Regions from separate parts of the Streptomyces sp. NPDC058683 genome, predicted to be linked through region 2. Evidence: riboswitches for the same ligand, from Rfam matches in the RefSeq annotation. Region 2 holds a riboswitch; the other holds the start of a gene.
The links. Region 2 has a riboswitch for glycine ahead of gcvP (aminomethyl-transferring glycine dehydrogenase). Riboswitches for the same ligand answer to the same signal wherever they lie in the genome.
Positions count from the first base shown of each region.

Region 1 (3,400 bases), on a different contig from region 2:
CCGCGGGCGAACTCGACGGCCGGGGCGATCGTGTACGACAGATGGGAGCCGACCACCTGGCGGAACTGCTCCTCGGAGCTGAAGACCGGGACGTACACCTGGCCCTCGATCTCCGTGGTCGGCAGATCCAGCGGGCCGCTGTGCGGACCGCCGCCCTCCGGCAGCGGGATCCACAGGAAACTGCGGGCCAGTACCTCGATGAGCCGGCCCGCAGCCGCGGGTACGCCGAGGGAGGCCGACAGCACCTCCTCCAACTCGTTGCCGGGCCAACCGCCGTGCGGGTGGGGGTGCGCCTGTGCCGGGAAGTCCGCGGGAATGTCCGCCGGGAAGTCCATCTGCCTACCGCCTGCTGGAAACCACTGCTGCTGAGGCTGAAAAGGCTAGCGGGTGGCTGTGACAATGCCTCACCCCCTGAGCCGCTCCGCTTTCCGGAATGCCTCACCCGGCGAGCTTCTCCGCCTCCCGGAAGGCGATCCGGCACAGCACGTCCGCCGAGTCCCGGTCGAGGAGCACCGCCGAACCCACACCCTCGGGCATCCCGCCCTGCTCCACCGCGCGCACCAGGCGGGCGGCGGCGTGGCGGTGGCGCAGGAAGGCGTACCGGGAAACGCCCCGGCCGCGCTCGCGCTGGCCGTCCAGTGCCGTGCCGGGCGCGACGTCCAGGAGCAGCAGGTGCAGGGTGCCACCGCGGCGGCGGGCCTCGCGGGCCAGCCAGTCGCGCACCCAGGCCTGGGTACCGCAGTCGTGCACCACCACGCCCTCGCCGGTACGCAGCGCGCGGTGCAGCCCGGCGTAGTGCACGAGGCGGACCAGCGGGCGGTAGAGGGCGTACGGCAGGAAGCGGGCCAGCCGGGCGTCCCAGCGGTCTCGGGTGTCCTGGGAGTCGATCCGTATGCCCTGGACGGTGCGGTGCATCAGGGTGGACTTGCCGCTGCCGGGCAGCCCGGTGACCACGACCAGGTCACGGGGGCCGAAGAGCAGGCCGTGCGGGCTGCGGCCGGCCCGGTCGCGCAGATCGCGGACGACCGGCGCCGGGAGCCCCCCGCACCGCTCGCGGGCCGGGGCCGTCGACTGCTCGGGCAGGGCGATGCCCGTCGTCGCCGCGTATGCCGTGGTCCTTGTCACCGTGATCGTCCTCCCTGGGGGTTCAGGAAAGGTTCTCCCCACTTACTGTAAAGAGAAGGTAATGCACGGTGTCTCGCGGTTCCGTCCGCTTCCGGCCACAGGCCTGTTACAAAGCTCCGCCCGGCATGCAATGATGTGCCCGCCAACTGCATACCGGCCGTTCGAATCCGCGCGGGAGAGTCCCCAGCAGCCTTCGCTGGGGCGCCGAAGGAGCAAGTCCCTCCCTTGAATCTCTCAGGCCCCCGTTACCGCGCGGGCGAGGCACATCTGAAAAGCGGGCCGCCGTGTCGGCGGCCCCACCCAAGGTGCAAGCCGTGACCACCGCTGTGGTCAGGGCGAACCTCTCAGGTTCCGATGACAGATGGGGAGGACAGACCTCGCCTGTCATGCCCTGGGATCTTTGGGAGACGACCGACCGATGAGCAGTTCCGATTCCGCTGGACTCCGCCGTACCGCGCTCGATGCCCTGCATCGCTCGCTCGGCGCCACCATGACCGACTTCGCCGGCTGGGACATGCCCCTGCGCTACGGATCCGAGCGCGACGAGCATGTCGCCGTGCGGACCAGGGCCGGGCTCTTCGACCTCTCCCACATGGGCGAGATCGCCGTGACCGGCCCCCAGGCCGCCGCCCTGCTGAACCACGCCCTGGTCGGCAACATCGCCTCCGTCGGCGTCGGGCGCGCCCGCTACACCATGATCTGCCGGGCCGACGGCGGCATCCTCGACGACCTGATCGTCTACCGGCTGGCCGAGACCGAGTACCTGGTGGTGGCCAACGCCTCCAACGCCCAGGTGGTCCTCGACGCGCTGACGGAGCGTGCCGCCGGGTTCGACGCCGAGGTGCGGGACGACCGGGACGCGTACGCGCTGATCGCCGTCCAGGGACCGGAGTCGCCCGGGATCCTGAAGTCGCTGACCGACGCCGACCTGGACGGCCTGAAGTACTACGCCGGGCTGCCCGGCACCGTCGCCGGGGTCCCGGCGCTGATCGCGCGCACCGGCTACACCGGCGAGGACGGCTTCGAGCTGTTCGTGAAGCCCGAGCACGCGGTGGAGGTGTGGCAGGCGCTCACCGAGGCGGGTTCCCCGGTGGGCCTGGTGCCCTGCGGGCTGTCCTGCCGGGACACCCTGCGCCTGGAGGCGGGCATGCCGCTGTACGGGCATGAGCTGACCACCTCGCTGACCCCCTTCGACGCCGGGCTCGGCCGGGTGGTGAAGTTCGAGAAGGACGGCGACTTCGTGGGGCGCGAGGCTCTTCAGGAGGCCGCCGGCCGTGCCGCGGCGAAGCCGCCGCGGGTGCTGGTCGGCCTGGTCGCCGAGGGCCGCCGGGTGCCGCGCGCCGGGTACCCGGTGGTGGCCGGCGGCGAGGTGATCGGCGAGGTCACCTCCGGTGCCCCCTCCCCCACGCTGGGCAGGCCGATCGCCATGGCGTACGTCGACGCGGCGCACTCGGCGCCGGGCACGGCGGGCGTGGGCGTGGACATCCGGGGCAACCACGAACCGCACGAGGTCGTGGCACTGCCGTTCTACAAGCGCCAGAAGTAGTCCCGCGGCGCCCGAAGCAGATCCACAGCGAGACACTGAGCGCGGCAGCGCGTGACCCTGCGCACATTTCCGCTGCTCACGCGTGTTTCCAGCAGTCCTCTTTCACCAGCACTCCCCCGCGTACAGGAGAATTCAGGCCATGAGCAACCCCCAGCAGCTGCGTTACAGCAAGGAGCACGAGTGGCTGTCGGCCGCCGCGGACGGCGTGGCGACGGTCGGCATCACGGAGCACGCGGCCAACGCGCTCGGTGACGTCGTCTTCGTCCAGCTCCCGGCCGTCGGCGACACCGTGACCGCGGGCGAGTCCTGCGGCGAGCTGGAGTCGACCAAGTCGGTCTCCGACCTGTACTCGCCGGTCACCGGTGAGATCACCGAGATCAACGAGGACGTCGTGGACGACCCCTCCCTGGTGAACTCGGCCCCCTTCGAGGGCGGCTGGCTGTTCAAGGTGCGCGTCACGGACGAGCCGGCCGAGCTGCTCTCCGCCGACGAGTACACCGCCTTCACCGCCGGCTGAGGGCCGCACAGACACCGGCTGAGGAGTCGTAGAAACAGATGTCCGTTCTGAACACGCCCCTGCACGAGCTCGACCCGGAGGTCGCGGCCGCGGTCGACGCCGAGCTGGAGCGCCAGCAGTCCACCCTGGAGATGATCGCCTCGGAGAACTTCGCTCCGGTCGCGGTCATGGAGGCGCAGGGCTCGGTACTCACCAACAAGTACGCCGAGGGC
Region 1 is NZ_JBHXSK010000051.1:52,546-55,945, forward strand. Features, by position in the region: gene ACFWXC_RS41095 (enhanced serine sensitivity protein SseB) at 1-335, opposite strand, end outside; gene ACFWXC_RS41100 (AAA family ATPase) at 439-1,125, opposite strand; glycine riboswitch at 1,288-1,386, shown strand; gene gcvT (glycine cleavage system aminomethyltransferase GcvT) at 1,544-2,671, shown strand; gene gcvH (glycine cleavage system protein GcvH) at 2,811-3,188, shown strand; gene glyA (serine hydroxymethyltransferase) at 3,227-3,400, shown strand, end outside.
Region 1: it holds a riboswitch for glycine, as region 2 does, so the genes downstream of both, gcvT (glycine cleavage system aminomethyltransferase GcvT) here and gcvP (aminomethyl-transferring glycine dehydrogenase) in region 2, are expected to answer to the same signal.

Region 2 (3,400 bases):
GTACCGGTCGATCAGCGAGCAGGTGATGGCGCTGCTGCACGAGCTGTCGCCGCTGGTGGAGCCGCTGAGCCTGGACGAGGCGTTCGTGGACCTGGAGGCGGGTGAGGTGGCGTGGGACGCGGGGTCGGCGCGTCTGGTGGGGGAGAAGCTGCGCGCGGACATACGGGCCGCCACGGGGCTTGCCGGGTCGGTGGGGCTCGCCGCCTCCAAGATGCTCGCGAAGATCGCCTCCGAGCAGGCCAAGCCGGACGGGCTGGTGCTGATCGAGCCGGGCACGGAGCGGGCGATGCTCGGGCCGATGCCGGTGCGGACCCTGCCGGGCGTGGGGCCGGCGACGGGGGACCATCTGCGGCGGGCCGGGATCACCACGGTCGACGAGATCGCCGAGGCGGGGGAGGACGAGCTGGTACGGCTGCTGGGCAAGGCCCACGGGCACGCGCTGTACGCGATGGCGCTGGCGCACGACGAACGGGCCGTGGTCGCCGAGCGGGAGGCCAAGTCGGTCTCCGTCGAGGACACCTACGACGTGGACATCCATGACCGGATGCGGGTGGGGATGGAGGTGCAGCGGCTGGCCGACCGGTGTGTGCGCAGGCTCCGGGGGGCCGGACTGTCGGGGCGGACCATCGTGCTGAAGGTTCGGCGGTACGACTTCTCGACGCTCACCCGGTCGGAGACGCTCAGAGGGCCGACCGACGACCCGGCGGTGGTGCGGGAGGCGGCCGCGCGGTTGCTGGACTCGGTGGACACGACGGGGGGTGTGCGGTTGCTGGGCGTGGGGGTGTCGGGGCTGGCCGACTACACCCAGGAGGATCTGTTCGCGCAGGCGGCGGGGGAGGCGGCGGAGATCCTGGCGGAGGAGGACGCGGCCGAGCCGGTCGCCGAGCCGGAGGCGGTCGTGGAGCGGAGATGGCCCGCGGGGCACGACGTCCGGCACGCCGAGTACGGGCACGGATGGGTGCAGGGCAGCGGTCTGGGGCGGGTGACGGTGCGGTTCGAGACGCCGGGGTCGGTGGAGCCGGGGCGGGTGCGGACGTTCCGGGTCGAGGATCCTGAGCTGGAGCCGGTGGATCCGTTGCCGCTGGTGCCGGCGATTCCGGTGGACGGGGTGGGTGCGTGACCGGAGTGGGACACGCACCGTCGGCCGTCAGGCGCCCGCGTCCTCCGTTCCCGCCAGTTTGCCGAAGTCGTGGTCCGGGTGGTCGGGGGGTGGGGCGGTCGTGTCCAGGCCGTAGTGGTGGTAGAGCTGGAGTTCCTGCTCCGGGGACAGGTGGCGGCCCACCCCGAAGTCGGGGGCGTCCTTGATCAGGGCGCGGTCGAAGGGGACCTGGAGGGTGCCCTCGACCAGCTCGCTCGGCTCCAGGGGCACGAAGGCGTCCCGGGAGAACAGGCCGGTGCGTATGGCCGCCCACTCCGGCACACCGGTCGCGTCGTCGAGGTAGACCTCGTCGATCGTGCCGATCTTCGTGCCTTTGCGGTCGAACGCCTTGCGGCCGATCAGGTTGCGCGGATCGATGTCGGTCTGCACGGGCCCTCCACTTGGTCGCAACTCATCCGTAAGCACTACAAAAGAGCACATTGAACGAGGCGGCCACTCGAAGGCCCGCGCGGAGCCCTCGCTGGTAGGCTGGCAAGCGGCTGCTGACCCCGTGCGGGAGAGTCCTCCGGACAGACCGGAGGCGCCGAAGGAGCAAATCCTCCCCGGAATCTCTCAGGCTCACGTACCGCACGGACGAGGTCACTCTGGAAAGCAGAGCGGGCGTCGACGACGTCCGCTCTCACCGACGGTGAAAGCCGGATCCCCTGGGCATCCGGCGAAGCTCTCAGGTTGAGATGACAGAGGGGGAGGCCGTCGGGGTGCCCGTGCCGGGGTACCCCTCGAAGGTCGCGTCAGACCAGGAGGCCTCCGCAATGACCGCCCAGCGTGTTCCGCTCACCGAGCTCGAACAGGGAATCCCCTTCGAGCAGCGCCATATCGGACCCGATCACGAGGCCCGGGCCAAGATGCTCGCCCAGGTCGGGTACGGCTCGCTCGACGAGCTGACCGCCGCCGCCGTGCCGGACGTCATCAAGAACGCCGACACCCTGGAGCTGCCGGGCGCGCGCACCGAGGCCGAGGTGCTGGCCGAGCTGCGGTCGCTGGCCGACCGGAACCAGGTGCTCGACTCGATGATCGGGCTGGGCTACTACGGCACCTTCACGCCGCCCGTCATCCTGCGCAACGTGATGGAGAACCCCGCCTGGTACACGGCCTACACGCCGTATCAGCCGGAGATCTCCCAGGGGCGGCTGGAAGCCCTGCTGAACTTCCAGACCATGGTCGCCGACCTCACCGGACTGCCCACCTCCGGCGCCTCGCTGCTGGACGAGGGCACGGCCGCCGCCGAGGCCATGGCCCTGTCGCTGCGCATGGGCAAGAACAAGAAGGGCGTCTTCGTCATCGACGCGGACGCCCTGCCGCAGACCGTCGCCGTGATCCGGACGCGGGCCGAACCGACCGGGGTCGAGGTCGTCGTCGCGGACCTGAGCGACGGGATCCCGGCGGACCTCGCCGCCCGTGAGATCAACGGTGTGCTCGTCCAGTACCCCGGCGCCTCCGGTGCCGTACGCGACATCAAGCCGCTCGTCGAGCAGGCGCACGAGCTGGGCGCGCTGGTCACCGTCGCCGCCGATCTGCTCGCGCTGACCCTGCTGACCTCGCCGGGCGAGCTGGGCGCCGACATCGCCGTCGGGACGACCCAGCGGTTCGGTGTGCCGATGGGCTTCGGCGGGCCGCACGCGGGCTACATGGCGGTAAAGGAGAAGTTCGCGCGCAGCCTGCCCGGCCGGCTCGTGGGCGTGTCCGTGGACGCCGACGGGCACAAGGCCTACCGGCTTGCGCTGCAGACCCGTGAACAGCACATCCGCCGTGAGAAGGCCACCAGCAATATCTGCACCGCGCAGGTGCTGCTCGCCGTGATGGCCGGCATGTACGCCGTCTACCACGGGCCCGAGGGGCTGCGGGCCATCGCTCAGCGGACCCACCGCTACGCCACGATCCTGGCCGCGGGGCTGAGGGCCGGCGGGGTCGAGCTCGTGCACGGCGCCTACTTCGACACCCTCACCGCGCGCGTGCCCGGCAAGGCCGCCGAGATCGTCGCCACCGCCCGGCAGAGCGGCGTCAACCTGCGGCTGGTGGACGCCGACCACGTCTCCATGGCCTGCGACGAGACCACCGCGCGGGCCCAGCTGGGTGCCGTGTGGACGGCGTTCGGGGTCGAGGGCGACGTCGAGACCCTGGACGAGGTCGCCGAGGACACGCTGCCCGAGGCACTGCTGCGCGGCGACGGCTACCTCGGCCACCCCGTCTTCCACGAGCACCGCTCCGAGACCGCGATGCTGCGCTATCTGCGCCGGCTCG
Region 2 is NZ_JBHXSK010000046.1:86,356-89,755, reverse strand. Features, by position in the region: gene ACFWXC_RS39310 (DNA polymerase IV) at 1-1,120, shown strand, start outside; gene ACFWXC_RS39305 (PRC-barrel domain-containing protein) at 1,148-1,528, opposite strand; glycine riboswitch at 1,643-1,737, shown strand; gene gcvP (aminomethyl-transferring glycine dehydrogenase) at 1,912-3,400, shown strand, end outside.